DNA from 3 places in the Pelomonas margarita genome. Region 1 is predicted to be linked to each of the others. Evidence: predicted binding sites of a transcription regulator. Region 1 holds the regulator's gene; each other region holds the start of a gene.
What was found. Region 1 encodes HrcA, which represses chaperone genes, less so after heat shock. Its sites were predicted from a motif close to TTAGCACTCNNNNNNNNNGAGTGCTAA; they were not measured.
Positions count from the first base shown of each region.

Region 1 (10,227 bases):
CGGCGCCCAGGTGGCCCAGAGCGACCTGGCCACGCCGTCGCTGGGCAACAGCCTGCGCCTGGGCGAAGGTGCCCGCGGCCTGATGGATGAGGTGCAGGTGGCCGCCACGCTGCGCAGCGCGGACTGGCTTGCCGTGGCGGCCGGTGCGCAGGGCGCGGAGAGCAAGCTCGTCGCGTCCATCCGCGAGGCCAAGGACAGCGCCGAAGCCGAGGGCGGCGGCGAGCACGGCTACATGGGCATCCTCGTCAAGAACCTGACGGTGGACGCCTGGGTGGTCATCATCATCCTGGCGGTGATGTTCGCGATCGCGGCGTGGGTGATGGTGTCCAAGAGCCTGCTGATGAGCCGCGTGGCCAAAGCCAACCGAAGCTTCGTGCTGCGCTTTCGCGAGGCCAGCGATGAGCTGCTGAAGCTGGAGGCGCACGCCCCACATCCGAACTCGCCCATCTACCGGCTCTACCAGGCCGGTGTGCGCGAGCTGGCCAAGCGCAAGGTCGGTGAGGCGGGCGCCAAGCCACTGTCGGGCGCCTCGCTGGACGCGGTGAAGGCGTCGGTGGATGCCGACTACGTGCGAGAAAACGCGCAGCTGAACTCGGGCATGGTGCTGCTGACCATCGCGATCTCGGGCGGCCCCTTCCTCGGGCTGCTGGGCACGGTGGTGGGCGTGATGATCACCTTTGCCGCCATCGCGGCCGCGGGCGACGTGAACGTGAACGCGATCGCACCGGGCATTGCGGCCGCGCTGCTGGCCACGGTGGCGGGCCTGGGCGTCGCGATCCCCGCGCTGTTTGGCTACAACTGGCTGGCGTCGCAGATCAAGAACGCGACGTCGGACATGCAGATCTTCATCGACGAGTTCATCACTCGCGTCGCTGAACTCTACGGGGCTCCGTGAGGCTGGCATGGCAGGCGACGTCAAGTCCGACAACCAGCCCTACGACGACATCAACGTCACGCCGATGCTGGACCTGGCCTACGTGCTGCTGGTGGTGTTCATCATCCTGACGACGGCATCGGTGCAGGGCGTCAAGGTGAACTCGCCAACAACGCAGGCGGCCAACAACCTGGCCAAGCCGCAGACGCGGGCGATCACGATCACCGCGGACGGCGGCGTGTACCTGGACGCCTACCCGGTGGACATGGCGCAGCTGCAGTCCACGCTCGCCCAGTACAAGTCCGCCAACCCGGCGCTGCCGGTGGTGCTGAAGGCAGATGCCGCAGCGCAGTACGACAAGGTGATGCAGGTGCTGGAGGTGGCCAAGAAGCTGGACATCACCGAGATCGGCCTCGTGACCAAACGGGCGGGGAGCTGACATGCAGGTCAACCAGGACGCCAAACCCTACGACAGCATCAACGTCACGCCGATGCTGGACCTCGCCTACGTGCTGCTGGTCGTCTTCATCCTGATGACGACCGCCTCTGTGCAGGGCATGAGCATCACAATGCCCAAGCCCAGCAACAAGCCCAGCACTGAAAAGCACGACCTCAAGATCGTGCAGGTGATGCCCGACGGCGGCGTGCTGATCAACGGCGTGGGCGTGAGCCTGCCCGAGCTGGAAAGCCAGCTGACAGCCGCCAAGCAGAAGGACGCGCAGATGTCCGTCGCCATCAAGGGCGATGCACGCGCGCAGTACGCCAGCGTGGTCGCCGTCATCGACCTGTGCAACAAGCTGGGCGTGAACATGGGCCTCGTCACGTCGAGGATAGGCACATGAAGGCGAGCCACATCAAGGGCATCGTCGCCGCTGGCTGCCTGCTGCTGGGCCTGGCCGTGTGGTGGGCCGTCAAGAACATCAAGCCCGACGCGCCCAAGCGCCAGGTGGCCAAGATCGCCATCTTGCCCGACACACCGCCGCCCCCGCCGCCGCCGCCCAAGGATGAGAAGAAGCCCGAGCCGCCCAAGGACGAGCCCAAGCAGGTGATGCGAGAGGAGCAGATCAAGCAGGCCGAGGCGCCCAAGCCGGCGGAGTCCATCAAGATGGAAGGCGCGGCCGGAGATGGGCCCAGCGCGTTCTCGGCGGGCACGGTGTCGCGCGACTACGCCGGCGGCGCCCCGACCACGGGCCCCGGCGGGGGCTCGTCCGCCAACGCGGTGGATCGTGCGCAAGAGCGCTTCTACGCCAACAACGCGCGCCAGCTGCTGCAAAGCGAGATCGAGCGCCACCTCAAGGCCGACGCCGAACAGCTGACCGCGACCTTCGCCATCTGGCTCGACAAGGACGGCGCCATCCAGCGCTTCGAACTGAGCCCCAGCGGCCACGACGGCAACGACACCGCCCTGCGCACCGCGCTCGACGAAACCCGCCGCCAGCTCAAGCTGCCGCCGCCGCCGGCGCTGGCTCTGTCACAGCCCATGCGCTTTCGCCTGAGCGTGCGGCCCCAAGCCTGATTGCCCTCCCCTGCCCCATGAAACCCATCCTCACCCTGTTGACCGCCGCCCTGCTCGCGGCCGCCGCGCCCGCGCAGGCGCAAACCGCCACAGCATCGGACAAGGAAGAACTCGCCCGCCTGCGCGCGACGACCCAGGCCCTCATCGACGCCCTGGTGGCCCAGGGCCTGCTGACGCGCGACAAGGCCGAGGCCATCCTGAAGCAAGCCCAGGTCACGGCCGCCTCCCCCGCGCCGCAGGCCGACGCTCCCAAGCCCAACGTGCTGCGCATTCCCTACGTGCCCGAAACCGTGCGCCAGCAGATGCGCGAGGAGATCAAGGCCGAGGTGCTGGCTCAGGCCAAGGGCGAGCGCTGGGGCCAGGCCGACGCCCTGCCCGACTGGGTGGGCCGCATCAAGCTCAGCGGCGACCTGCGCGTGCGCGCGCAGGCCGAGTTCTTCGACGACCAGAACCTGCCCGCCGAGGTCTACCGCACGCAGACCGCCTCGCCCGCCTGGTCGCCCGACCTCAGCAACACCGGCACCGACCGCCAGCGCCTCACGCTGCGCGGCCGCCTGGGCGTGGATGTGCGTCTGAGCGAGCAGGTGCTGGCCGGCCTGCGCATCGCCACCGGCAACACCGGCAGCAGCGCCACCTCCACCTCGCAGACGCTGGGCAGCAACTTCAACCGCTACACGCTGGGGTTGGAGCGCGCCTACCTCCGCTGGCAGCCACCGCTGTTCTTCAACGGCCTGTCCGCCGACTTCGGCCGCATGCCCAACCCCTTCTTCAGCACCGACCTGGCCTGGGCCGACGACCTCGCCTTCGACGGCGTGGCCACCAAGCTCACCCACGCGTTCACGCCGCAGCGCAGCCTGTTCGCCACGGCGGGCGTGTTCCCGCTGGAAGAACTCAACCTCAGCAGCCAGGACAAGTGGCTGCTCGGCGCCCAGGTGGGCGGCGAGATCGACTTCGCCCGAGGTGTGCAGTTCAAGCTGGGCTTGGCGGCCTACGACTTCCGCCACATGGAAGGCAAGCGTGAGACCACTCCGCCGCCCAGCGGCCCGAAGAGCGGCACCACGAACTACTTTGCGTCGCAATACCCGTCCAGTCTGCGCCTGAAGGGCAACACGCTGATCAACCTGAACGACCCCACCAGCACGGCCTCGCCCACCTGGGGCCTGGCCGCGAAGTTCCGCCCGGTCAACCTGACCGCCAGCCTGCAGCTGGACGACGTGCTGCCCGTGCCCGCGAGCCTGACGCTGGACTGGATCAAGAACACCGGCTTTGACCTGAAGGACATCCAGGCCCGCGCCGGTGTCACCGAGCCGCTGGCCGACCTGCGCGAGAAGACCACGGCGCTGCAGGGCCGCCTGCAGATCGGCAAGGCCACACTGGCGCGCCGCGGCGACTGGCAGGCCTTCACCGCCTACCGCCTGGTGCAGCGCGACGCCTGGATAGACGGCTTCACCGACACCACCTGGCACCTGGGCGGCACCAACTACAAGGGCTGGAGCCTGGGCGGCAGCATCGGCCTGGACCGCAACTTCTGGCTCAGCGGCCGCTGGACCAGCACGCGCAACCTCGACGACGGCGTGCGCTTCCTGGCCGTGCCGCGCGACGCCTCGTCCCTGAGCGGCAACCTCAGCAGCGCACCGCTGCGCATCGAGGTTTTCCAGCTCGACCTCAACGCGAGGTTCTGATCATGAGCCGCATTGCCATCGCCCTGTTGGCCGTTGCCAGCCTCACAGCGCAGGCACAGGACGCCAAGCCCTCCAGGGAACGCGAAGCCCTGCGCCGCGCCCAGGCCGCGCTGCGCGCCGCGCAGGAACAGCAGAGCAGCCTGCAGGCCGACAAGGCCAAGGCCGAGGCCGATGTGGCCCGAGCCAGGCAGGACGCGGCCACCGCGCGCGCGCTGGTCGCCGGCAACGCCGTGAAACTCAAGGCCCGCGAGACCGAGCTGGACACACTGCGCGCCCAACTGCAAGCCGCCAAGGAGGCCGTGCAACAAGGCCAGGCCCAGGCTGGTGAGCGCGAGCAGGCCCTGCAACAGCAACTGCTCGCCGCCCGCCAGGACAGCCAGACCCGCCAGCAGGCCAACCAGGCCCTGGTGCAGTTGCTGGAACGCAGCACCCAGGCGCTGGCCGACGCCGAAGCCAAGAACCGCCAGCTCCACGCCCTCGGCCAGGCGCAGGTACAGCGCTACGCCGGCCGCTCCACGCTGGACACCGCGCTGCTGGACGACCCCATCCTGGGACTGACGGCCGTGCGCTTTGAGGACCAGGCCGAGAAGCTCCGCGCGGAGCTGGCCGCGCAGCGAGTGAAGTAAGCCGGCGGCCGGGCGGCCGCTGGCTTCACCGGGCCTGCGGCTGCCCCCCGCGCGTCGCGCTGCTGCGCGACAGCGCCAGCAGCGCCAGCGCCAAGGGCAGGCAGGACACCCACAGCACCGTGTTCCAGTCGTACGCGGCCAGCAGACCGCCCGAGGCCAACGAGCCGACCGCCATGGTGCCGAAGACGAGGAAGTCGTTCAGCGACTGCACCCGCGTGCGCTCCTCGGGCCGATGGCACTCCAGCACCAGCGCCGAGGCCCCAACGAAACCAAAGTTCCAGCCCAGGCCCAGCAGGATCAGCGTCAGCCAGAAATGCGCCACCTCGATGCCCGTCAGCCCGATGGCCACCGCCGCGCCGATCAGCACGAGCCCGACCAACACGATGCGTCGCGCCCCGAAGCGACCAATCAGCCGGCCCGTGAAGAAGCTGGGGCCGTACATCGCGATGACATGCCATTGCAGCCCCAGCGTGGATGCCTGCTGTGGATGCCCGCACAGGTGCATGGCCAGCGGTGCCGCTGTCATGAGGAAATTCATCAGCATGTAGGACACGGCGCCGCAGATGACGGCAGTGACGAACGTGGGCTGTGCCGCCAGCTCGCGAAGCGGGCGTCCTTGCGCCGCCTCTGCAGCCGTCGGCATCGGCAGCTTCACACCCCACAGCACGACCGCCGACAACGCCGCCGCCACGGACTGCGCCAGAAACGTGGCGACGAAGGTGTGCGGCGCCCACCAATCGGCGGTGCCACTGATCAACTGTGACCCGAACACGCCGGCCGCAACGCCCCCTCCCATGACGAAAGACAAGGCCCGTGGACGCAACGCCGGCTCGACGCCATCGGCTGCGGCGAATCTGAACGACAGCACGACGGCCGCGTAGGCACCGCCGAAAAAGGTAGCCACACAAAACAGCCAGAAGGACTGCCGCAACACGGCAGCCGCCGCCAGCAGCCCGATGAGCACGCCGCAGCCCGCCCCCACCAGGAAGCTCGCTCGCCGCCCGTAACGCCTGGCGATCGCCCCGCTGGGCAGGATGCAGACGGCCATGCCCACGACAAAAATGGAGATCGGCAAGGTCGCCAACATCTTGCTGGGTGCCAGGGTGTGGCCGACGATGGCGCCAATCGCATAGACGACCACGGCATTGGCACCAGCAAGCGCCTGGGCGAGCGTGAGGCGGGCGATGTTGCTGCGCTGAATGGCAGCGGGCAGTGCCCCCGGGGCGGCGATGTCAGCGGCGTTCAAGGCTTTCCTTGGCAGGGCGAGCGACGCCGGAGCGCTGGTGGCGGCCGGCGTCAGCTTCGCGAGGGGCATGGGGGTTCGCTGCGCGAACCTCGTGATCAGACAGTGTCTCAGCACTGCCGTCACGAGGCATGCACGGACCTTGGCGAGGCTTCGCCCACTGCACCCCGCAAGAGGCGGTCGATGGACACCAGATGCAGGCACAGCCACAAGGGTGCGGGCAAGAACACCGCATACATCATGGGGTGATGCACGCCAATCTGCGGCAGCAGCACCAGCGCCAGCGTGCTGGCCACGGTCAGGATGTCAACCAGCCCAAACAGGGTGGCAAACCAGACACGCGCCTGGGCGGTTGCGCCAGCAGCGCAGGAAAACGCCGCCATCAGCCCGAAGAAGCCGGCGCCCACATGGGTGACCCCATCGACGACACCAAACATCGCGGGCAACACGCCCAGCACCGCCCACACCAGGAACGCAGTACCGAACCAGACCCGGATGCCCTGCAGCAACTGCAGCTGCACCAGGCTAAGCGCCCGCATGAGCCCGCGCACCGGCGTCAGGAACAGCAATGCCGCCACTGCACCGACACCGGCAACGATGACGGCAAGAAACGCAGGGCCCGAGATCGCCGCGGGGAACAGCGCTTGCCCGGACAGGCCAACGTGCAGCCCCCCGAGCCAGGCCAGCATCACCAGCGCCACCGGCAGCCGCCAGCGCCGGGTCGCGTCACTCGCGCCCAGCACCCAAGCGACGTACCCGATGTTGATGAGATTGAGCGCAAGCGCCACACCCGTTGAACCCAGTTCCATGATTTCTCCATTCGACAAACTTGACCTGAAGACGCATCCTAGGAAGCCTTCGCAGTAGCATCGAATGCAGAAAACATCGAAACATTTGCTCAAACAACTGAATGATCGGCCGAAAAGACGCACTCAGTGACGTGCTGGAGGCGCTGCGAATCAAGGGCAGCGTGCTGCTGCACGAGGCCTACCTGCCGCCCTGGGCGGTCAGTGTTCCGGCGGCCGATGCGCTGGCGCCCCTGCTGGGCGCCGGCGAATACAGTTGGCCGGTGGCCTTTCACTACGTCGAGCGGGGCCAATGCGACATCGCGCTGCAATCCGGCGAAATCGCAACGCTTGACGCGGGCGACCTCGCCATCTGCTTCGCGGGTCAGGCGCACCGGATCGGGGCCGGAAACCCACTCATGACCGTGCCCGTCGCCGAGTTGATGGGCGGCCGCCACAACCCCTTTCGCCCCGCTGCGCATGGGCCACGGGGCACCTTGCTGGTGTGTGGGGCATTTCTGCTCGATGACCTGCGGCTCACGCCGCTATGGGCTGCACTTCCTCCGCTCCTGCACGTTCGCCACGAGCCCGGCGACGCGCCAGGGCACTGGCGCGAACTGACGCAACTGCTGTCGACGGAACTGGCACGCCCCACCGTTGCGTCGTCCTACATCGTGGGTCGGCTTCTAGAAGTGCTCTGCGCCGACGCCATCCGGCGCCATGCCTGCGACTCTTCCATGGCCACGGGGTGGCTGTCCGCGCTCCGGGACGCCGTGGTGTCCAAATCCATGACACTGATCCACCAGCAACCCGGCAAGGCCTGGACCGTGGAAGGGCTGGCGCAGGCCGTGGCCTTGTCGCCCTCGCGATTCGCCGCACGCTTCACCGCCACGGTCGGCCTGTCACCGATGGCTTACGTCACCGCGTGGCGCATGCAGCAAGCCATTCGCTTGCTGGCCGATGGACAGCTCACACCATCCCGCGTGGCGGCCCAGGTGGGCTACGACAGCGCAGCAGCGTTCAGCAGGGCGTTCAGGCGCCACGTTGGCGACTCGCCGTCGGCGGTTCGCAAACGCATGCAGAACAGCTCTGCCATGCCCATGGAACTGCACCGAAACCGTAGCGCATGACGTTGCGGAAGACGGCTGTCGACGCAACAGCGCAAGCGCCAAACTGTTGATACCAAACGGGAATATTTGGTAGGCCGTATTGGACTTGAACCAATGACCAAAGGATTATGAGTCCTCTGCTCTGACCAACTGAGCTAACGGCCCCCGAGGGAGGCGCGCATTCTAGTCAGCGCGGCATCACCGCTGAGAAAGCGCCTGGCCCACCATGCGACTGGTGATGTCGACGATCTGAATCATGCGGTCGTAGGCCATGCGCGTGGGGCCGATGACGCCCAGCGTGCCCACCACCTGCCCATCCACCTCGTAAGGCGCCGACACGATGGAAAGTTCCTCGTAGGGCACAACCTGGCTCTCGCCGCCGATGTAGATGCGCACGCCCTCGGCGCGGCTGGAAGTATCCAGCAGCCGCATCAGCTGCGTCTTCTGTTCGAACAGGTCGAACAGGCGGCGCAGCGACCCCATGTCGTGGCTGAAGTCCTGCACGGTCAACAGGTTGCGCTCGCCGGAGACGATGACCTGCTCGTCCTGCTGGGCCATGGCCTCGGTGCCCGCCTGCACGGCGGCGCTCATCAGCCCGGCGATCTCGCCGCGCAGCTCGTCCACCTCGTTGCGCAGGCGTTCGCGCACGGCCTCCAGCGTGAGGCCGGCGTAGTGGGCGTTCAGGCGGTTGCTGGCCTCGGCCAGTTCGGCCTGGGTCAGGTCTTGCGCGGTGAAGATGACGCGGTTCTGCACATCGCCATCCGGCGACACGAGGATGACCAGCACGCGCCGCTCGCCCAGCCGCAGGAACTCGATGTGGTGGAAGACGCTGGGCTTCTTGGGCGACGTGACGACGCCGACGAAGCTGGACAGGTTGGACAGCAACTGCGCCGCGCTGGCAATGACGCGCTGCGGCTGGTCAGGCTGCAGTTGCGCCTCCAGCTCCAGCCGGCCGGGCTGGGCCGTCAGCATGGTGTCGACGAACAGACGGTAGCCGCGCGGCGTCGGGATGCGGCCGGCGCTGGTGTGCGGGCTGGCGATGAGGCCCAGGTCTTCCAGGTCGGCCATCACGTTGCGGATGGTCGCGGGGCTGAGCTCCAGGCCGGAGGCCCTGGACAGCGTGCGCGAGCCAACGGGCTGGCCGTCCGCGATGTAGCGTTCGACCAGGGTTTTCAACAGGGATTTGGATCGCTCGTCGAGCATGTCGCAATCTTATGGCTTGCGTGCCAGACCGATTGAGCGAAGCGAGTAGCTCTGGCACCAACTGACTGAAAACCGGCAGTCTCGCTGCCCTGGCGGGCAAAGCCCCTGTGGTGTAATTTGCCGCATGGCCGAGCGCTTCAGACATGTCGCCATCGTGGGCAAGCATCAAGCGCCAGGCATACAGCCGGTGCTGGAAGAAATTGCCCAGTTTTTGTGCAGCCAGGGGCTGGATGTCTCGCTGGAAGCGGACACCGCCCAGAACACCGGCATGACGGGCTACGACGCCCTCTCCCACGATGAACTGGGCCGCGCCTGCGACCTGGCCGTCGTCGTCGGCGGCGACGGCACGATGCTGGGGTTCGCCCGAGAGATGGCCCGCCACGGCGTGCCGCTGCTGGGCATCAACCAGGGGCGCCTCGGCTTCATCACCGACATCCCCATCGAACGCTGGCGCGAGTCGCTGGCGCCGGTGCTGGCGGGCGATTACGAGGTCGAGTCGCGCGCAATGCTGGAAGGCGGCGTGCTGCGCGACGGCGAGTCCATCTTCTCGGGGCTGGCGCTGAACGATGTCGTCGTCAGCCGCGGTGGCACGTCGGGCATGGTGGAGCTCAAGGTCTCGGTGGGCGAGCAGTTCGTCGCCAACATGCGCGCCGACGGCCTCATCGTCGCGTCGCCCACCGGCTCCACGGCGTACGCGCTGTCGGCCGGCGGGCCCATCATGCACCCCAGCATCGCCGGCTGGCTGCTGGCACCCATCGCGCCACACACGCTGTCCAACCGACCCATCGTGCTGCCCGATAGCGGCGAGGTGCGGCTGGAGATCGTGGCGGGCCGCGACGCGTCGGTGAACTTCGACATGCAGAGCCTGGCCAGCCTGCTGCACGGCGACACCATCACCGTGCGTCGCAGCCAGCATCAGGTGCGCTTCCTGCACCCCCAGGGTTGGAGCTACTACGCGACCCTGCGCCGCAAACTCCGTTGGTATCTCTGACCCATGCTCCGGCACCTGTCCCTGAAGGATTTCGTCATCGTCCCGACGCTGGAGCTCGACTTCGAGCCTGGCTTTGCCGTGCTGACTGGCGAGACCGGCGCCGGCAAGTCCATCCTCATCGACGCACTGCAGTTGGCGCTGGGCGGCCGGGGTGACGCGGGCGTCGTGCGCGAGGGCGCGGCCAAGGCCGAGATCACG
Region 1 is NZ_JBIGHW010000008.1:150,543-160,769, reverse strand. Features, by position in the region: gene ACG0Z3_RS15725 (DUF2341 domain-containing protein) at 1-895, shown strand, start outside; gene ACG0Z3_RS15720 (ExbD/TolR family protein) at 903-1,313, shown strand; gene ACG0Z3_RS15715 (ExbD/TolR family protein) at 1,315-1,716, shown strand; gene ACG0Z3_RS15710 (TonB C-terminal domain-containing protein) at 1,713-2,390, shown strand; gene ACG0Z3_RS15705 (putative porin) at 2,408-4,072, shown strand; gene ACG0Z3_RS15700 (hypothetical protein) at 4,075-4,698, shown strand; gene ACG0Z3_RS15695 (MFS transporter) at 4,724-6,067, opposite strand; gene ACG0Z3_RS15690 (hypothetical protein) at 6,064-6,750, opposite strand; gene ACG0Z3_RS15685 (AraC family transcriptional regulator) at 6,852-7,856, shown strand; tRNA gene ACG0Z3_RS15680 (tRNA-Ile) at 7,924-8,000, opposite strand; gene hrcA (heat-inducible transcriptional repressor HrcA) at 8,034-9,038, opposite strand; gene ACG0Z3_RS15670 (NAD kinase) at 9,163-10,029, shown strand; gene recN (DNA repair protein RecN) at 10,033-10,227, shown strand, end outside.

Region 2 (10,227 bases), on a different contig from region 1:
CGTTGGTGCCGCTGTACAAGCACATCTGCGAGGCGCTGGGCATCAACGTGCTGTCGCTGTCCGAGCGCCAGGGCCTGACCGCCAAGAGCGATGCCACCGGCAACGGGCAGATCGACTACAGCCGCACCATCACGGTGGAGTTCGACACCAATGCGCGCGGCCCCTGGGACTTCAAGCCCGAGGTGCGCCACATGACGGTGCACCCGGGTGAACTGAAGCAGGTCATGTACGAGTTCCGCAACAAGCAGGACCGCACCATGGCTGCCCAGGCCATCCCGAGCTATGCGCCCATGCAGGCCAGCGCGCATTTCAACAAGCTGGAATGCTTCTGCTTCAACGAGTACACGTTGCAGCCGGGCGAGACCAAGCAGTGGCCGGTCGTGTTCGTCATCGACCCCAAGCTGCCCAAGGATGTGAAGACCGTCACCCTGTCCTACACCTTCTTTGAGGTGGCGGGCAAGGGCGGCGTCAGGGTGGGCCAGGCCTCCAAGGGGCAGGCGCTGTGAGCGCGCCCGGCCAGGATCTGAAGGAAGCGGTGGGCCGCAAGGCGTCCATCATCCAGACGATCTCTGCCGTGGCCTGGAGTTTTTTCGGCGTCCGCCGGGGGCGTGACCATGAGAACGACATGGCCAAGCTCAACCCGGTGCACGTGATCATTGCGGGCCTGCTTGGCGCAGCCCTGTTTGTGTTGGTGCTGGTGCTGGTGGTCCGCTGGGTCATCAGCAGTGGCGTGGCGGCGGCCTGAGGCCTGGCCCGCCAGGTTCAGAACAAGCGAGAACTAGGAGAACGACATGTCGGCAGCGACAACTTCGGGCAGCGCCCCGTACTACTTCGTTCCGGGCCCGTCGCGGCATCCGGTGATGGCCGCGATCGGTCTGTTCTTCGTCATCCTCGGCGCAGGCCAGTGGATCAACGGGCATCAGTGGGGCGCTTACTCGCTGGCCTTCGGTCTGCTGTGGTGGGCCTTCGTGCTGAAGCAGTGGTTCGGCGACGCCATCCGCGAGAGCGAGGGCGGCCTCTACAGCGACCGCATCGATGTGTCCTTCCGCTGGAGCATGGGCTGGTTCATCTTCTCGGAGGTGATGTTCTTCGCGGCCTTCTTCGGCGCGCTGTACTGGGCCCGCGTGTTCTCGGTGCCGGCGCTCGGCAGCCTGGAGAACAGCCTGCTGTGGCCTGACTTCAAGGCTGTCTGGCCCAGCATCGTGGCGGGCGCCACGGCGTCGCCGGCCGGCACGGTCGAGCCCTTCACCACCATCGGCCCCTGGCCGCTGCCCACCATCAACACGGCGCTGCTGCTGACCTCTGGCGTCACGCTGACCATCGCTCACCACGCGCTGATCGCCGGCAACCGCGCCAAGACCATCGCCTTCATGTGGGCCACGGTGCTGCTGGGTGTGGTGTTCCTGTTCGTGCAGGGTTTCGAGTACGCCCATGCCTACAAGGACCTGAACCTCAAGCTCAGCTCCGGCATCTTCGGCTCGACCTTCTTCATGCTGACCGGCTTCCACGGCTTCCACGTCTTCGTGGGCATGCTGATGCTGCTGTTCATCACCATCCGCCTGCACAAGGGCCATTTCACGTCCGAGCGTCACTTCGGCTTTGAAGGCGCGGCCTGGTACTGGCACTTCGTCGACGTCGTCTGGCTGGGCCTGTACGTCGTCGTCTACTGGATGTAAGACGGGCTCAGCCCCAAAAGACAAAGCGCCGCGGAAGCGGCGCTTTTTTTACGGGGCTTGCCGGGGTCAGCGACCCATGGGCACGCCCTTGGGTTCTATCCATCCCATGGCCCAGCACAGCAGGATGAGGGCGAACAAGGCCACCGACACGGCGATGCGCACGGTCAGCGCGCGAGCCATGTTGGCGCCGCGCTTGTCACCCTTCTGGCCGCTGCGCAGCATGAAGAAGCCGGCGGCGGCCAGCGCGCCGAGGATGCCGATGAAGGCGATCAGGAACACGAATTTCATGGCCGATGATTATCCGCCCCGGGGGCCGGCATGACGACGCGTCGCTGGCTGGTGTTGATCGCCACCCTACTGGCCGTGGCGTTGACGGCACGGCTGGGCGCCTGGCAACTCGACCGCGCTTCACACAAGCTGGCACTGCAGGCGGCCGTTGACGCCGAGGCTGCGCGGCCGCCGCTGCGCAACGCCGACCTCGGTGATGCTGCCGTCCACCGCGGCGTCGTGTTGCGCGGTACCTGGGTGACGGAGCGCACCGTGTGGCTGGACAACCGGCCCATGGACAGCCGTGCGGGCTTCTACGTCGTCACGCCGCTGCGGCTGGCCGGCCGTGCCGACGCCGTGCTTGTGCAGCGAGGCTGGGCGCCGCGCGACCCGACCGACCGCAGCCGCGTGCCGCCGCTGGCGACGCCGCCGGGCGAGGTCGAGATCACCGGCCGGCTGGCCGCTGCGCCGTCGCGGCTTTATGAGCTGGGCCAGGGCGCGGCCGGCGTGATCCGGCAGAATCTCGATCCGGCAGCGTTTGCCGCCGAGTCGGGCTTGGTGTTGCTGCCGCTCACCGTCGTGCAGACCGCGCCCGCCGGCGCCGACGATGGCCTGCTGCGCCACTGGCCGGCGCCTGACCTCGGTCTGCACAAACACTATGGCTACGCCTTTCAATGGTTCGCGCTCTGCGCGCTGATCGTCGGTCTCTATGTCTGGTTCCAACTCCTCCGTCCCCGGCTCCGCAGGCAGCCCTCCTGAGCCAGTGAGCTTTGCGGTTCACAGCCTGCCCGAGCCCGGCGCCACGGCGCAGCGGGCCGGGCGCTTGAAGATGCTGTTCTTGCTGGCGCTGTGCGCTGCGCCGGTGGTGGCGTCCTACTTCACGTTCTACGTGATCAAGCCCAGCGGCTCGGCCTACAGCGAACTCATCACGCCCACGGTCGACCTGCCTGCCGATCTGCCGCTGACCGACCTGCAGGGCCGCGCCGTGCCTGCAGAGTCGCTGAAGAACCAGTGGCTGCTGACGGTCGTGCAGCCCGCAGCCTGCCCCGAGGCCTGCGAGCGCCAGCTCTACGTGCAGCGGCAGTTGCGCGAGATGCTGGGCAAGAACCGGGATCGCGTCGACAAGCTCTGGCTGATTCCCGAGGACGGTGCCGTACCGCGCCCCGAGCTGCTGGCCGCGCTGAGCCAGAAGGGCGTCGAGGTCACGGTGCTGCGCGTGCCGGGCGAGCGCCTGCAGGCCTGGCTCAAGCCGGCGGCGGGCAAGGCGCTGACCGACCACTTCTTTCTCGTCGACCCGATGGGCCGCTGGATGATGCGCTCCCCAGCCGACCCCGAGCCCAAGAAGCTCAAGGGCGACCTCGACAAGCTGCTCAAGGCGGCCGCCGGCTGGGACAACGCAGGGCGATGAACGAGCTGCTGCTTCCTCTGGGCCAGGTCGCCGCCATCGGCGGCGCGGTCGCGCTCGGCCCGCTGCTGTGGTGGCGCCAGCGCTCGCGTTCGCAGACGCCGGTGGGCCGGCTGCGCGCACTGACGCTGCTGACGCTGTTCCTCACCTTCGACCTCATCCTCTTCGGGGCCTTCACGCGGCTGACCGACTCGGGCCTGGGCTGCCCGGACTGGCCGGGCTGCTATGCCTCGGCCAGCCCGCTGGGCGCGCGCCATCACATCGAGGCGGCACAGACGGCCATGCCCACTGGCCCGGTCACGCACACCAAGGCCTGGATCGAGATGTTGCACCGCTACCTGGCCAGCGGCGTGGGCCTGCTCATCCTGGTGCTGTGCGTGCTCAGCTGGCACCTGCGCCGGCAGGCCGGGCCGGAACCGGCACCCTCGCCGTGGTGGCCCACGCTGTCGCTGGTGTGGGTCTGCGTCGTTGGTGCCTTTGGCGCGCTGACGGTCACCATGAAGCTGTTCCCGGCCATCGTCACGGGCCATCTGCTGCTGGCCATGGGCCTGCTGATGCTGCTGGCCTGGCAGCGCGAGGCCTACGAGCCCCGCCCTCTGGCGGCACCGCGAGTGCTGCGGCCGGCGGTCGCGGCAGTGCTGCTGTTGACGCTGTGCCAGGTTGCCCTGGGTGGCTGGGTCAGCACCAACTACGCCGTGCTGGCCTGTGACCAGTTCCCGACCTGCCACAACGGCGAGTGGTGGCCCCGCATGGACTTCGCTCAAGGCTTCCAGCTGTGGCGCGAGCTGGGCGAGCGCGCCGATGGCAGCCTGCTGGGCTTCGATGCGTTGACGGCCATCCACATGGTCCACCGGCTCGGCGCAGCGGTCGTGTTCAGCGCCATCCTGGCGCTGGCCTGGGCCTTGCGCCGGGTCGCGCCGGGCTGGTCGCGCGCGCTGCTGGCCGGGGCCGGCTGGCAGCTGGCCTCCGGCCTGTCCAACGTCGTGCTCGACTGGCCCATCGTCGCGGCCCTGGCCCACACCGGCGGCGCCGCCGTGCTGCTGGGCCTGCTCACCACCTTGTTCGCGCGCCTGCGGGCGCGTCCGCTCTGATCATGGCTACCTCGTCCACCGCCGGCCTGTCCGTGCGCAACCCGCGCTGGCGGCAGTTCTACCAACTGACCAAGCCACGCGTCGTCCAGCTCATCGTTTTCTGCGCCGCCATCGGCATGGCGCTGGCCGTGCCAGGGCTGCCCGACCTGACCCAGGCCGTCACCATGCTCGCGGCGATTGCCGGCATCTGGCTGGTGGCCGGCGCGGCTGCCGCGTTCAACTGCCTCATCGAGGACGGCATCGACGCGCGCATGAAGCGCACCGCCTGGCGTGCCACCGCCAAGGGCGAGCTGAGCCGCCCGCAGACGCTGGCGTTCTCGGCACTGCTGTGCGGGGCTGGCATGGCGCTGCTCGGCCTGTACGTGAACGTGCTGACGATGTGGCTGACCTTTGCCACCTTCGTGGGCTATGCGGTGGTCTACACCGTCATCCTGAAACCCATGACGCCGCAGAACATCGTCATCGGCGGCGCCTCGGGGGCCATGCCGCCGGTGCTGGGCTGGGCGGCCATGCGCGGCGAGGTGGGCTTCGAAGCCTGGCTGTTGTGCCTCATCATCTTCCTGTGGACGCCGCCGCACTTCTGGGCGCTGGCGCTGTACCGCGCCGAGGACTACGCCCGCGCCGGCCTGCCCATGCTGCCCGTCACGCATGGCAACGACTACACGCGGCTGCAGATCCTGCTCTACACCTGGGTGCTGTTCGCGGCCACGCTGCTGCCCTTCCTGGCGGGCATGAGCGGCTGGTTCTACCTGCTCAGCGCCATCGCGCTGGGCCTGGGCTTTTGCGCCTATGGCTTCCGGCTGTGGCGCGGGTATTCGGAGGTGCTGGCACGGCGGACCTTCTGGTTCTCCATCTGGCACCTGTCGCTGCTGTTCGCGGCCTTGTTGATCGACCACTACCTGCCATGAGCACTCGCCGTTTTGCCCTTGCCGCGCTGAGCGCACTTGCCCTTGCGGGCTGCCAGAAGTCCGAGTCGGCCAAGCTTGGCTTCAAGGGCATCGACCTGACGGGCGTCGAGTACGCCCGCCAGCTCAACCTGACCGACCAGGACGGCCGCGCCCGCTCGCTGGCAGACTTCAAGGGCAAGGTCGTCGTCGTGTTCTTCGGCTACACGCAATGCCCCGATGTCTGCCCGACGACGATGGCCGAGGTGGCCGAGGTCAAACGCTCGCTGGGCGCCGACGCTGACAAGGTGCAGGGTGTCTTCGTCACCGTCGATCCGGAGCGTGACACGGCGCAGTTGCTGAAGGCTTACATCACGGCCTTCGACCCCAGCTTTGTCGCGCTGCGCGGCAGCGAAGAGCAGACCAAGGCCGCCGTGAAGGAGTTCAAGGCTTTCGCCGCCAAGGTGCCCGGCAAGACGCCGGAGACCTACATGGTCGACCACACCGCCGCCAGCTACGTGTTCGACACCGAAGGCCGCGTGCGCGTCTACGTCCGCTACGGCGCCGGCGCCGAGCCGTTGGCGCACGACATCAAGCTGCTGCTAGCCGACGCCGGACAGAAATGACACGACAATGAGAAAAGGCCCCGCGTTAAGGGGCCTTTTGCTTGGAGGGCGCGGGCTCAAGCCGCTTCGGTCAGCGCCTTCTTCATCTTCTTCATCGCCGCCACCTCGATCTGGCGGATGCGCTCGGCCGACACGCCGTACTCGGCGGCCAGTTCGTGCAGCGTCATGCCGCCGGAAGTGTCGTCGTTCACCTTCAGCCAGCGCTCCTCGACGATGCGGCGGCTGCGCGGGTCCAGCACGTCCAGCGCGCGCTGGATGCCGTCGCCGGCCAGGCTGTCGCGCGAGCGGGCCTCGATGACGCGCGTGGGCTCCTGGCTGTCGTCGGCCAGGTAGGCGATGGGGGCGAAGCTCTCGCCGTCGTCGTCGGTCTGCGGCTCCAGCGCCACGTCGCCGCCCGACAGTCGGGTCTCCATCTCCAGCACTTCCTCGCGCTTGACGTTCAGCTCGCGGGCCACATGGGCGACCTCGGCTTCCGTCAGCGTGGCGCGGTGCGTGGCGTCATCCGCCTGGCCTGCCTTGAGCTGGTGCTTCATCGAGCGCAGGTTGAAGAACAGCTTGCGCTGGGCCTTGGTCGTCGCGACCTTGACCATGCGCCAGTTCTTCAGGATGTACTCATGGATCTCCGCCTTGATCCAGTGCATTGCGTAGCTCACCAGGCGCACACCCTGATCGGGGTCGAAGCGCTTGACGGCCTTCATCAGGCCCACGTTGCCTTCCTGGATCAGGTCGCCCTGGGGCAGGCCGTAGCCGACGTACTGGCGGGAGATGGACACCACCAGGCGCAGGTGCGACAGCACCATGCGGCCGGCGGCCTCCAGGTCACTCTTGTCGCGCAGGCTGCGCGCGGCGGAGGACTCTTCCTCAGCCGTCAGCAGCGGCAGGCGGTTGACGGCAGAGATGTAGGCGTCGAGATTGCCCAGCGAGGGCACCAGGGCCCAGGGGTCGCGGACGGCAATGGCGGAAGAAGCAGACATCGTCTTGATTCCTGGCTAACCGCCGCGTGAAATGCAGCGGTGAAGGAATATTAGCACTCCCTCGCGGCGAGTGCTAAGGCCGATGCTGCCTGGCCTGGAATGCTGTGTTGGCACCGCTGAAACAGTGGGCGGGCACTGACTTGGGTCAATCGACCAGGCCGAAGTCCGGGCTTTTGATCATGGCCTCGATGTCCAGCAGGATGAGCATGCGCTCGCCGAGCTTGCCCAGGCCGGTGATGAAGCGCGCGTCCATGGCGGCGGGCACTTCGGGCCGGGGCTTGATCTCATCGGTGCTGAGTTCCAGCACGTCGGACACCGAGTCCACCACGATGCCCACCACGCGGCCGGCCACGTTCAGCACGACGACGACGGTGAAGGCGTTGTATTCGCCGGGCTGGCCCAGCCGGATGCGCAGATCCAGGATGGGCACGATGACGCCGCGCAGGTTGACGACGCCCTTGACGAAGGACGGCGCATTGGCCACGCGTGTGGGCGCCTCATAGGAACGGATTTCCTGCACTCGCAGGATGTCCAGGCCGTATTCCTCGCCGCCGATGCGGAAGGTCAGGAACTGGGCCGCGTCGGTGCGGGTCACGGTCTGCACGGCCTGGGCGCCGGCGTTGGCGGGAACGAGGTCGGTGGAGCTCATCGGAACAGGGCGGAGTGTGAATATTGACGCCTCATTCTGCCCGCTCCTTGGCGCCGGCCTGCATCAACAAATCGTCAACCAGGGCCAGCAGTTCACGCACATCCAGCGGCTTGGTGACGTAGTGATGCGCGCCGGCCTGCCGGGCCAGCGCGATCTGCTCGGGCTGTGCGTTGGCTGACACGACGACGGCCGGTGGTGCCGCGACGCCCTGTTGTTGCAGCCGCTGCAGCAGAGCCAGTCCGTCGCCGTCGGGCAATTGCCAATCCAGCAAGAGCAGTTCGGGCGAGCGTTCGCGCAGGGCCCGCCAGCCGGCTTCCAGCGTCGGTGCGATCTCCAGCTCCAGCCCGGGGCGCTGCGCCAGGATGCCGCGCATGACCTCGACATTCAGCGGGTTGTCCTCGACGTAGAGCACGCGCCGGTGCGCTGCGGCCGTGGGCCGGCTGGGCTCCTGCAGGCCGGCCTCGGCCGTGCCGGTCGGTGCGGTGCTGGCCGCTGGCAGGCGCAGCACGAAGCACGCGCCCGGGCCATCGACGGCCTCGGCCCGCAGGCTGCCGCCCATCATCTCGGCGAGCCGCTGGCTGATGACCAGTCCGATGCCGGTGCCGGGCAGGCCGCTGCCCTCGCGGCCCAGGCGGTTGAAGGGCTGGAAGAGTGCGTCCCGTTGCTCCTGCGTCAGCCCCAGCCCGGTGTCGCGCACGGCGGTCTCCACCCAGCCGGGCTGCGGGCAGCTGACCTCGATGGTGATGCTGCCACCCGGGCGGTTGTACTTGACGGCATTGCTGAGCAGGTTGGTCAGCACCTGTGTCACGCGGGTGGGGTCGCCAATGGCGCGCAACGCCGCAGGCGCCAGGCGCTGGCTGATGGACAGCCCCAGCTCGGCGGCGTTCTGCTGGACCATCGCCAGCGCGCGGGCCAGCAGCGGCGGCAGCTCCAGCGGCACGAGGGCCAGCCGCAGGGAGCCGGTCTCGATGCGCGAGAGGTCCAGCGTGTCGTTGATCATCTCCAGCAGGTGCCAGCCCGCCTGCGCGATCTGTTGGGCGCGGGCGCGCTGCCCTGGGGGCAGGGGCTCGCCTGCATCCATCTGCATCAGCTGCGTGAAGCCCAGGATGGCGTTCATGGGGGTGCGCAGCTCGTGGCTCATGCGCGAGAGGAACTCGTTCTTGGCCAGGTTGGCGGCCTCGGCGGCCTCTCGGGCGCGACCGAGCTCCTCGATGCGCAGCTGGTCCGTGATGTCCTCGACCACGCCCACCAGCCGGTGCGGCCGGCCGTCGTCGCCGCGCAGCAGGCTGACGAGCACACGGGCATGGGCCACGCTGCCGTCTGGCCGCAGGTAGCGCTTCAGGCGGCGGTAGAAGGGCAGTTCGCCGCGCATCAGGCGGCGCGCCAGGCGGACGTCCTCGCGGCGGTCGTCGGGGTGGGTCACGTCGATGCTGCGCCGCCCCATCAGCGCGTCTGCCGGGTGCCCCACCAGGTGGCAGAAATACGTGTTGACCTCCTGGAAGCCGCCGTTCAGGTCGGTGAAGACGATGCCCACGGGTGCCGTCTCGAAGATGCTGCGAAAGCGCTGCTCGCTCAGCCGCAGGGCCTGCTCGCCTCCGGCTCGGCTGGCGATCTCGCGCTGCAGCTCGGCAGTGCGCTCGGCGATCTGCGACTCCACATGGCGAGTGCGGCCGGACATCAGCAACAGCAAGGCGCCCACCATGGCCGTCGTCAGCAGGCCAGCCAGCGCGAACGCCCAACTGCGCCCAGGTGGTGGCGCCTGGCCGGGCAGGTCGTAGAAGCGTGCCTCCCAGCGCTGCCCGCCGAATTCCAGTGGCACGGTCACTGGCGGCAGCAGCGCGGTCGGACTGCCCTGAATCGCCTCGCAACCCAGTCGTCCTCCCAGGCGTGGAGATGCTGTGCCCGGCGTCATGTCTACCAGGCAGGCACCCAGTCGGGACGGCCAGTCGGCGGCCAGCCGGGACAGCAGCAGGTCGGGCCGCAGCGTGGCGAACACGTAGCCGCCCGTGGCTGCAGTGCCTGACTGGGCCGACCGGTCCAGCGCCTGGTAGACGACGACGCCCACGCCGCCGTCCCGGTCCTGAGACAAGTGGAAGCCCATGGACGCCACCGGGCGTCCCAGCCGCGCCGCCTGCTCGGTGGCGCGTCGCACCACGGGGATGCTGCGGATGTTGATGCCCAACGCGCCAGCGTTGCGCGACAGCGGTTCTATGAGCCGGATGGCGGTGACGTCCTCGTCGGGCGATGTGCGGATGTCGCCAGCACGGGCGCGGTCACGCACCCCGTAGCCGCCGGGAAAACGATCAGGCGCGGCTGCAGCGGTGAACCCCGCCAGCTGCGCCCGGGGTACCGTCAGCGCCAGCCCCAGCGCGATCAGCGAGCTGTCCTCGCGGAGGAATCCGCTCGTTGCGTGGGCGAAGGCCTCCCGGGTGAGGCGGGGCTGGGCTTTCACCAGCGCATGCACGCCCTCCAGGGCCAGCAACGGCTCGCGCAGCCGGCTGGCCAGTGTTTGCGCCGCGTTGCCAGCCTCGCGCGCGAACTCGGCGCGATGGCTCTGCCGGTCCCAGGCCATCGTCGTGGCCACCCCGAGGCCGACGATCAGCGTCGTCAGCAGCAGCGGCAGACCCACACTGAAGCGTCGCACGGCCCAGGCGG
Region 2 is NZ_JBIGHW010000003.1:494,584-504,810, reverse strand. Features, by position in the region: gene ACG0Z3_RS08365 (cytochrome c oxidase assembly protein) at 1-506, shown strand, start outside; gene ACG0Z3_RS08360 (DUF2970 domain-containing protein) at 503-745, shown strand; gene ACG0Z3_RS08355 (cytochrome c oxidase subunit 3) at 792-1,676, shown strand; gene ACG0Z3_RS08350 (DUF2909 domain-containing protein) at 1,743-1,964, opposite strand; gene ACG0Z3_RS08345 (SURF1 family protein) at 1,995-2,702, shown strand; gene ACG0Z3_RS08340 (SCO family protein) at 2,707-3,351, shown strand; gene ACG0Z3_RS08335 (COX15/CtaA family protein) at 3,348-4,439, shown strand; gene cyoE (heme o synthase) at 4,442-5,347, shown strand; gene ACG0Z3_RS08325 (SCO family protein) at 5,344-5,949, shown strand; gene rpoH (RNA polymerase sigma factor RpoH) at 6,006-6,923, opposite strand; gene ACG0Z3_RS08315 (chemotaxis protein CheW) at 7,069-7,572, opposite strand; gene ACG0Z3_RS08310 (PAS domain S-box protein) at 7,604-10,227, opposite strand, start outside.
Region 2: a site for HrcA is predicted at 6,974-7,000, ahead of rpoH (RNA polymerase sigma factor RpoH). Genes of this name have one in related genera too.

Region 3 (10,227 bases), on a different contig from region 1:
CGGCCACACCGGTCATGACGGCGTTGTTGGCGCGGGCGCCGCTGCGGAACGCCACCATCTGGGCTTCGACGTAGTCGCCATGCTGGCCACCCAGGCGCGGGTACTGAACCGGCATGCCAGAGCCCGTGGGGCCATGGCAGCCTGCGCAGGCGGGGATGCTGCGGTCGGCGATGCCGCCGCGCCAGATCTTTTCGCCCAGCACGACGGTGTCCTTGTTCTTCGCGAAGCCCGGCTTGGCCGTCTTGCTGGCGTAGAACGCGGCGACGTTGCGCATGTCATCCTCAGACAGCGGCGTGGCCATGCCCTGCATGATGGCGTTCTTGCGCTTGCCGCTCTTGAACTCGGCCAGCTGCTTGGCTAGGTACTCGGGGTGCTGGCCCGCAAGAATGGGGTTGGCCGGCGAGCCGCGCGAGCCGTCTGCGGTGTGGCAGGCGGCGCAGACCTGGCTGGCGATGGCGCCACCCTTGGCGAGGTCGGGCTTGGCCGGCGCGGCAGGCGCACCGCTGGCGAAGGCCGTGGTGGCCAGCAACAGACTCGACAGGACGATGGCGGCAGTCTTCATGGATTTGTTGGATCTCTAAGGGCGCAACCTTGAAATTTTACAATGCTGGATCACTGCGCTTGAGCTGCCCATGACCAACGAAATCCCTGATGCCAAAACCTCGGAACCCGTGACCGAGAAGCTGGCCCTGGCCTGGACGCACACTGCGCGCTTCCTGACCACCGCCAGCCAGCTGGTTCACCTGCCTGCCACCGAGCTGCCCGAGATTGCCTTCGTGGGCCGCTCCAACGCCGGCAAATCCACTGCGATCAACACGCTGGCGCAGCAGAAACGCCTGGCTTTTGCGTCCAAGACGCCGGGGCGCACCCAGCACATCAACCTGTTCGAGCTGGGTCCGAAAGACGCGGCAGACGCGCTGTTCGCCGACCTGCCGGGCTACGGCTACGCGGCCGTCAACAAGTCTGCCAAGCTCCGCTGGCAGAAGGTGATGGCCGACTACCTGGCCGTGCGGCGCAGCCTGTCCGGCGTCGTGCTGATGGTGGATTCCCGCCTGGGGCTGACGGATCTGGATAAGCAGCTGCTGGAGTTCGTTGCGGCGCGCGTGGCCACCGGCGAGATTCGCTTGCTGGTGCTGCTGACCAAGTCCGACAAGCTCAACCGCAAGGAGGCCGACGCCGCGCTGCGGGCCACCAGCGAGTTCTTGGCCGGCATGACCACCGAGAACTCTGACGTGGCCGTCACGCTGTTCTCGGCGCTCAAGAAGAGCGGCGTGGGCGATGTGGCCCTGGCGCTGCACGAGTGGACGCACGCCTTGATGCCGGCGCCCGTGGCGGCGGCGTCAGCCGCCGTCCAGGTCGCTGATTAGCGTGTCCACGGCGCGCTGGACGATGTTGTCCTCGTCCAGCGCCGTGATGAGGCCGTTGGCCAGCAGCGCCTCGAGGGCGCGGCGCGTCAGCGGCAGGCGCTCGTCGGCCTCGCGGCCCACGAACAGCGTCAGCTGTCGCCCCTCGCTGAACCAGGCCAGCTGGGCCGTGTGCCAGTTGCCCTGAATAAACAGGTGGAACCAGCGGCCGATCTGCAGCTCGTCCATCCAGCGCGCCACGGCCTGGCGTGCGTCGGGGGCGTCGTTGTAGAGCTGCACTGGCACCGTGGGCAGTTCGCCGCGGTCCACATCGGCGCTGAGCCAGTGCGAAGGCACCTGCGAGTCGCGCTCCTCCATCAGCCGTTGCACGATCTCGTCGGCCGAGGACGGCGCGGCGCTTGGTGCAGCCGGACGCGGCGGGGCTGGGCGGGGCGTGCCGTGTTCCAGCGCCGGCAGCCCGCGCAGCAGCCGGGCGTGCTGGGCCATCAGTTCGGCGAAGGCGGGTTCGCGCTGGGCGGGCGCGAGCTGGATGCTGTCGCAGCCGGCCACCAGCCGCTCGATGAGCACCGGCAGCCGCATGCGCAGCGCCTCGCGGTCAGCCAGGTCGCGCGGCGTGACGAGGCTGTCGATAAGCGCGTCCACCAATTCCATAGCCGCCAGGGCTTCCTGCGAGTCACGGCCGTGGCGCACCATGGCCGTGACGATGGCGTCCACCCAGGCCGTCTGCAGCAGGCGGTGCATGCGCGGGCCCAGCGGGGCGTCGTTGATCTGGTGGTCGATCTGCTCGCGCACGAGGTCGCGCCACTGGCTGCGCAGCTGCTCCCGCTCCAGCAGCGCTAGGGCGTCGGCGTTGCGCTCGCTGCTCTGGCGGGCCTGCTGGTCGATGTGGGTGTCCACGCGGCTCAGTACCTGCTGGAACAGCATGGCCGTGGGGGTGGGCGTGTCCACCAGCAGCTGGGCCTCGGCTTCCATGAAGCGTAGAAAGCTCGTGAAGCGGGCGTCGTCGGGGCGGTCGAAGGCCATGCCGTGCGCCGCGACGCGGTTCAGCAGTGACCAAGTGGGGTGGTCCTGGCGGCGCAGCAGCGAGGCGTCGGTGCGCGCGAGCCGCACGACGGCGATCTGCAGCCGGGCCAGCAGCGCCTTCAGCGGCGGCAGCAGGCGTGGGTCGGCGAGGATCTGGTCGTACAGCCGGCTGAGCATGTCGGGCCCGGTGGTGCGTACGAACGGTGCCGGCGCCTGCGGGTCGCGTGCCGCGAGGTTGCCGAGGCCTTGGGGTCTGGAGTTGAAAGCGTCGACGCGGCGGGACAGGCCGTCCAGCGTGCCGTGCGTCGGTGTGCGGGCCGCCACGCCATGGGCCGCAGCCAGGCGCTGGTGGGCCAGCGGATCGCTGATGCCCTGGCCATGCGAGGCGACCATGTCGCTGATGTCGGCTGCCTGCAGTACAGCCACAGCGTGGCTGTACTGCCGGTGCAAGGCGTTCGCTAGCGGTGCGGCCGCCACGCGCATCAGCTCGTACTGCGCCTGCGGGCTCAGCGCGCTGGCCGCCAGGGCGTGATGCAGGGCGTGCGCGTAGAGCGCCGGGCGCAGCGGGTTGTCGCGCTCGCGGGCACGGGCGATGCCGCGCAAGGCAGCGTAGAAGTTGCCGATCTGGTGCAGCTCGGCGCGGCTCAGCTCCTCGGCCGTGCGGGCGATGTGGGCGATGGCCACGTCCTGCAGCGCCTGGTGCTCGTCGACCAGGCTGAGCGCCTCCAGGCCGCCCAACGGCGGTAGCGTGCGCTGCAAGGGGTCTTCGCCGCGCCGGCCCGCCTGCAGCAGCTCGATGAGGCGGCCTTCGAAATCGGCAGCAAAGCGCGCACGCACCTTGCGCCAGCCCTCGCGCAGCGGGAAGTGCTGGGGCTGTGCGTCGAGCTCGTCCTGCACGAGATTGAGCAACTCGCGGGCCAGCGGGCCCGCCTCGGTCAGGGCGTGGTCGAGCAGGGCTTGGGGATGCAGGCTGGACGACATGGAGCGGTAGGACAAGGATGTCGGATTATCGGAGCACGCGATTGGCGCGCCCTGGCGTCGGCCCTTCATTCGCGCCCCCCTGATCCCAAGGTTTGCCGCAGTGCGGCGGCAGCTTTTCACGATTCCCCCGCCTTCATCCGGCGCAGGCCGCAGCGTGCGGTGACCTGTCCTCAGTGGTGCGTTGGGCCGGCGTTCTCGCATGCGTTGATCGCACGAACCCGCCGCGCGACGGCATGATGCGCGCCAGCTTCACTGCCGTGCGTCCCATGAGAACTCCTGCCCTGTTGATGTGCCTGGCGGCGTCGAGCGTCTGGGCCTCGGAACCTTCCACGCGCCGTGAGGCGCCGCCGTTGTGGGAGCTGGGCCTCGGTGCGGCGGGTGTTTCGCAGCAGGCCTATCCGGGTTCCGACCAGCAGGCCCGCCGCGCGCTGGTGCTGCCCTACCTGATCTACCGCGGCAAGGTGCTGCGCGCCGACGGCGACGGCGCCGGCCTGCGTGCGGTGCGCACCGACGCTTTTGAGCTGGACGTGTCGTTCGCCGGCACGCTGAGCTCGGGCTCCGAGACGCTGCGGGCGCGGGAGGGCATGCCGCGGCTGGGCACGCTGGTGGAGGCCGGGCCGGTGGCGCGCTGGTTCGTCAACGGGCGCGGTGCTGCCGAGCGCCTGGTGCTGGAACTGCCGGTGCGCGGCGTGTTCGAGCTGAGTCACTTGAGCCGCCACCGCGGCATGACCTTCGAGCCGCGCCTGGCGTGGCAGCACCGCCCCCAGGCGAACGGCTGGGCCTACGGAGCCAGCGTCGGTGCCGTGGTGGGCGACCGCCGGCTGGGCTCGACCTTCTACGGCGTGACCGCCGGCGAGGCGCGGCCGGACCGCCCGGCGTTCGACGCGAAGGCGGGCTTGATTGCCTGGCGGCTGGGTGGCAGCGTCGCGAAGAACCTGACGCCGGACCTGCGCCTGTACGCCTTCGGCCGCCTGGACAGCCTGGCCGGCGCGGCCAACCGCGACAGCGCGCTGGTGCGGCAGACGACGGGCTTCACGTACGGCATCGGCCTGAGCTACACGCTGATGCGCTCGGCCGCCAGCGCCAGCGACTGAGGTCGTCGCAGGCATGAAAAAAAGGGGCTCCCTCGCGGGAGCCCCTTTTGTTTGTCAGCGACGGGTGTGTCGCCGGCGTGGACTTACATGTCCATGCCGCCCATGCCACCCATGCCGCCCATGCCACCAGGCATGCCGCCGCCGGCAGCTTCTTCCTTCGGCGACTCGGCAACCATGCACTCGGTCGTCAGCATCAGCGACGCGACGGACGCGGCGTTCTGCAGCGCGGTGCGCGTGACCTTCGTCGGGTCCAGGATGCCCATTTCGATCATGTCGCCATAGGTGCCGTTGGCGGCGTTATAGCCGTAGTTGCCCTTGCCTTGCAGCACGGCGTTGACGACGACGGACGACTCTTCACCGGCGTTGTAGACGATCTCGCGCAGCGGGGCTTCGATGGCCTTCAGGATCAGCTTGATGCCGGCGTCCTGGTCGGCGTTGTCGCCCTTGATCTCGCCAGCGGCTTGCTTGGCGCGCAGCAGGGCCACGCCGCCACCGGCGACGATGCCTTCTTCAACGGCGGCACGCGTGGCGTGCAGCGCGTCTTCCACGCGGGCCTTCTTTTCCTTCATCTCGACTTCGGTGGCGGCACCGACCTTGATGACGGCCACGCCGCCGGCCAGCTTGGCCACGCGCTCTTGCAGCTTCTCGCGGTCGTAGTCGCTGGTGGCTTCCTCGATCTGGATGCGCACTTGCTTGACGCGGGCTTCGATGTCGGCAGCAGCGCCAGCGCCATCGATGATGGTGGTGTTTTCCTTGCCCACTTCGACGCGCTTGGCCTGGCCCAGGTCGGCCAGCGTGACCTTCTCGAGCGTCAGGCCGACTTCTTCGGCGATGACCTTGCCGCCCGTCAGGATGGCGATGTCTTCCAGCATGGCCTTGCGGCGGTCGCCGAAGCCAGGCGCCTTGACGGCCACGACCTTCAGGATGCCGCGGATGGTGTTGACCACCAGCGTCGCCAGCGCTTCGCCGTCGACTTCTTCAGCAATGATCAGCAGCGGGCGGCCGGCCTTGGCCACTTGCTCCAGCGTGGGCAGCAGGTCGCGGATGTTCGAGATCTTCTTGTCGAACAGCAGGACAAACGGGTTGTCCAGGATCGCGGCTTGCTTCTCGGGGTTGTTGATGAAGTAGGGCGACAGGTAGCCGCGGTCGAACTGCATGCCTTCGACGACGTCCAGCTCGTTGTTCAGGCTCTTGCCGTCTTCAACGGTGATGACGCCTTCCTTGCCGACCTTGTCCATCGCGTTGGCGATGATCTGGCCGACGTCGGCATCGCTGTTGGCCGAGATCGTGCCGACTTGAGCGATTTCCTTGGAGGTCGTGGTGGCCTTGGAGGCGGCCTTCAGCTGGGCGACCAGGGCGGTGACCGCCTTGTCGATGCCGCGCTTCAGGTCCATCGGGTTCATGCCGGCGGCCACGTACTTCATGCCTTCGCGGACGATGGCTTGGGCCAGCACGGTGGCGGTGGTGGTGCCGTCACCGGCGTTGTCGGACGTCTTGGAAGCGACTTCCTTGACCATCTGGGCGCCCATGTTCTGGAGCTTGTCCTTGAGCTCGATTTCCTTGGCCACGGACACGCCGTCCTTGGTCACGGTGGGGGCGCCGAAGGAGCGCTCCAGCACCACGTTGCGGCCCTTGGGGCCCAGGGTCACCTTGACCGCGTTGGCCAGGATGTTCACGCCTTCAACCATGCGGGCGCGGGCTTCGCCGCCAAAGATCACGTCTTTTGCTGCCATTTGATTCTCCGAATACTTAAATTGGGGTCAGAGACAATTTCTCTGAGTCGATGGGGCCGCTTGCGCGTCGCCCCGGAAGGCAATTACTTCTGGACGACGGCGAAGAGGTCTTCCTCGCGCATGACCAGCAGTTCTTCGCCGTCGACCTTGACGGTCTGGCCAGAGTACTTGCCGAACAGCACGCGGTCGCCGACGACGACGTTCAGGGCGACGAACTCACCCTTGTCGTTGCGCTTGCCGGGGCCCACGGCAAGCACTTCACCCTGGTCGGGCTTCTCGGCGGCGTTGTCGGGGATGAAGATGCCCGAGGCGGTCTTGGTTTCCTGTTCCAGGCGGCGAACGATCACGCGATCGTGCAGGGGGCGCAGCTTCATGAGGTCTCCTTCAGAGAGTTTGAACCGCGGCTGCCGCAACCCGGGGGTCGCGGCGCGCCGAAAAAATGGGGCCGACACAAGGCCCGATTTCGTTAGCACTCGAGTTTGGAGAGTGCTAGCAGCGAGGATTATAGGGACGGGATGTGGCGATTCAAGACCTGCCTGCGATCTGTTGATCAAGCGCGATCGGACTGGCCATTCGGCCCGAAGGCTGCGTGCCGAACCTCAAGCGGAACTTCGCAATATCTCGGCAAGTCCTTATTTATGAAAGAGATTTTCCGAGCGGCTGTTGTTTTTGACAGTGTCGCGCTAAGTGCTTGATTTCATTGAAAAAACTTGTGCGAATTCTTGACCCTGGTGTTGGCAGCGCTTAAAGTGGGGAGAAGTGTCGTTTCGTGGTGAAAAGTGTCGGAAATCGTCTTTCAAGGAGCTTCAAACTTGGCGCTGGACGCCAAGGGGCGCCTGGGCGTGCCGACGCGCCACCGTGAGGTGCTGCAGCTGTTGTGCGGCGGGCGCCTGACCATCACCAAGCATCCCGACGGCTGCCTGATGCTGTTCCCGCGCCCCACGTGGGAGACGTTCCGCGACAAGGTCGCCGGCCTGCCGATGTCCGCAGCGGGCTGGAAGCGCGTGTTCCTGGGCAATGCGATGGATGTCGAGATCGACTCGGCGGCGCGCGTGCTGATCTCGCCCGAGCTGCGCGAAAGCGCCGGGCTGGACAAGGACGTCGTGCTGCTGGGCATGGGCAGCCACTTCGAGATCTGGGACAAGAAGGCCCACGCTGCCCAGGAGGCCGAGGTCCTGGCCGGGCCCATGCCTGACGCGCTCAAGGACTTCAGTTTCTGATGAGCGCCAGGATGAACGAGAACGCCACGTTCCGTCACACGACCGTGCTGCTGGACGAGGCGGTGGATGGCGTGCTGGCGCGCCCCGACGGTGTCTACGTGGATGGCACCTTTGGCCGGGGCGGTCATTCGCGTCTGCTGCTGAGCAAGTTGGGGCCTCAGGGTCGCCTGATCGGCATCGACCGCGACCCGGAGGCTATCGCGGCCGCTGCGGCCATCACCGACCCGCGCTTCGCCATCGTCCATGCCGGCTTTGCCGACATGGCCGAGGAGCTGGCGGCCATCGGGGTGCATCAGGTGGACGGCGTGCTGCTGGACCTGGGCGTGTCCAGCCCGCAGATCGACAACCCTGAGCGGGGCTTCAGCTTCCGTTTTGACGGGCCGCTGGACATGCGCATGGATACCACGCGTGGCGAGAGCGCGGCGGACTTTCTGGCGCGCGCCGACGAGCGCGCCATCGCACAGGTGATTCGGGACTATGGCGAAGAACGGTTTGCTGGCCAGATTGCAAAGGCGGTTGTTGCTCGCCGAGAAGCCGGTGCGCCGCTCACGCGCACCGACGAACTGCGCGAACTCGTGGCTCGCACGGTCAAGACCCGCGAGCCCGGCCAGGACCCGGCCACGCGCACCTTTCAAGCTCTTCGGATTCATGTCAACGGCGAGCTGGAGCAGCTTGACCAGGGGCTGAAAGCTGCGCTGCGCTTGCTGGCGCCGGGTGGCCGGCTTTCCGTCATCAGCTTTCACTCGCTGGAAGACCGCCGGGTGAAGCAATTCATCGCCGAATACAGCAAGCATGTGTTCGACCGCCGTGCACCGTTCGCGGAACCCGCGCCGCTGATCCTGAACGCGCTGGGCCGCATCAAGCCCAGCGACTCCGAGGTGGCGGCCAACCCGCGTTCGCGCTCCGCTGTGCTGCGCATCGCCGAACGCACCGATGCCCCGTTGAAGGACTGACATGACACGTCAGCCCCTTCGCTTGCTTTGCTCGTGGCCCCCAGAGGCTGTGCGTCAGTGCCTTGGTGCGGGCGGGTGGCGCTGACATGGCCAAGATCAACCTCCTGCTGATCCTCGCCGTGCTGGCCAGCGGCCTCGTCCTGGTGCACACCGCCTACGAGTCGCGCCGGCTGTTCACTGAACGCGAGCGCGCCAAGGCAGAGGGCCAGCGCCTGGCCGCCGACGCCGAGCGGCTGAAGGCCGAGCGCCATGCGCAGGCCACCAACCTGCGTGTGGAGCAGGTCGCGCGCGAGCGCCTGGGCATGCGTCTGATCTCGCCGGCCGTCGTCGCGTCGGGGGTGGCGCAGTGATCGGCGGCGGCAAGGCGAACAAGGCCGGCGCGCGCGCCCTGGGCTCGGGCCGGGCGGTGAACTACTCCACCAGCCCGCTGCTGGCGTCCAAGACGCCGCCGTGGCGCTCGCGTTTCCTGGTTGGCCTGGTCGGCCTTGCGTTCGCGGGCCTGCTGGGGCGTGCCATCTATGTGCAGGTGCTGCACACCGAGTTCTTCCAGAAGCAGGGCGAGGCGCGCTACGCGCACACGCTGGAGCTGCCGGCCAGCCGTGGCCGCATCAACGACCGCAGCGGCCAGGTGCTGGCCGCCAGCGTGGCCGTGCCTTCCATCTGGGCCATCCCGAAGGAAGTGGACGCCGACGAGGGCAAGCGCCGCGAGCTGGCCAAGGTGCTTGGCATCACGCCCAGGGAACTGCAGGCCAAGCTCAACCCCGAGGCGCGCTTCGTGTGGCTCAAGCGCCTGGCCGACGACGAGACGGCCGCCAAGGTCAAGGCCATCGGCCTGAAGGGCATCTTCCAGGACCGCGAGTACCGCCGCAAATACCCCGAGGGCGAGGCGGCGGCGCATGTCGTCGGCTTCACCAATGTCGAGGACAAGGGCCAGGAAGGCATCGAGCTCGCATTCCAGAAAGAGCTGCAGGGCCGTGACGGCTCGCGCTCCGTCGTGCGCGACCGGCTGGGCCGTGTCGTCGAAGACATTGGCGACATCGTGCCCGCCAGCAACGGTGCCGACATCGACCTAGCCGTCGATTCCAAGGTGCAGTTCTTCGCCTACCAGCGCATCCGCGACGCGGTGGCGGCCAACAAGGCCAAGGCCGGCTCCGTCGTCGTGCTGGACGTGCAGACCGGCGAGGTGCTGGCGCTGGCCAACTTCCCGAGCTACGACCCCGGCAACCGTCAGAACCTCACCGGCGACCAATTGCGCAATCGCGCGCTGACCGACGTGTTCGAGCCCGGCTCGACGATGAAGCCCTTCATCGCCGGTCTGGCGATGGAGACCGGCCGCGTCACGTCGCGCACGCTGGTGGACACCGGCAACGGCCGCTACCCCTTTCAGGGCGCCGTCATCAGCGACACCAAGCCGCATGGCCTCATCACCGTGCATGAGGTCATCCAGATGTCCAGCAACATCGGCACGACCAAGCTCGCCATGCAGATGCCGGCGCGCGAGATGCACGAGATGTTCACGGCCATCGGCCTGGGCCAGCGGCCGCAGATCAGCTTCCCCGGGGCAGTGAGCGGCAAGCTGCGCCCCTACAAGACCTGGCGCCCCATCGAGCAGGCCACGATGAGCTACGGCTACGGCCTGTCGGCCTCGCTGTTCCAGCTGGCGCGCGCCTACACGGTGTTTGCGCGTGACGGCGAGATCATCCCCGTCAGCATGCTGCGCCAGCCGCGTGAGCATCCGGTGCCCGGCATCCGCGTGTTCAGCCCCGAGGTCACTCGCGAGCTGCGCAGCATGCTGCAGGACGCCGCCGGCCCCGGCGGCACCGCGCGTCTGGCGCAGGTGCCCGGCTACAGCGTGGGCG
Region 3 is NZ_JBIGHW010000012.1:17,588-27,814, forward strand. Features, by position in the region: gene ACG0Z3_RS18475 (c-type cytochrome) at 1-562, opposite strand, end outside; gene yihA (ribosome biogenesis GTP-binding protein YihA/YsxC) at 633-1,367, shown strand; gene ACG0Z3_RS18485 (DUF1631 family protein) at 1,341-3,383, opposite strand; gene ACG0Z3_RS18490 (MipA/OmpV family protein) at 3,635-4,462, shown strand; gene groL (chaperonin GroEL) at 4,546-6,195, opposite strand; gene ACG0Z3_RS18500 (co-chaperone GroES) at 6,279-6,569, opposite strand; gene mraZ (division/cell wall cluster transcriptional repressor MraZ) at 6,975-7,415, shown strand; gene rsmH (16S rRNA (cytosine(1402)-N(4))-methyltransferase RsmH) at 7,427-8,368, shown strand; gene ftsL (cell division protein FtsL) at 8,455-8,718, shown strand; gene ACG0Z3_RS18520 (peptidoglycan D,D-transpeptidase FtsI family protein) at 8,775-10,227, shown strand, end outside.
Region 3: a site for HrcA is predicted at 6,662-6,688, ahead of ACG0Z3_RS18500 (co-chaperone GroES). Genes of this name have one in related genera too.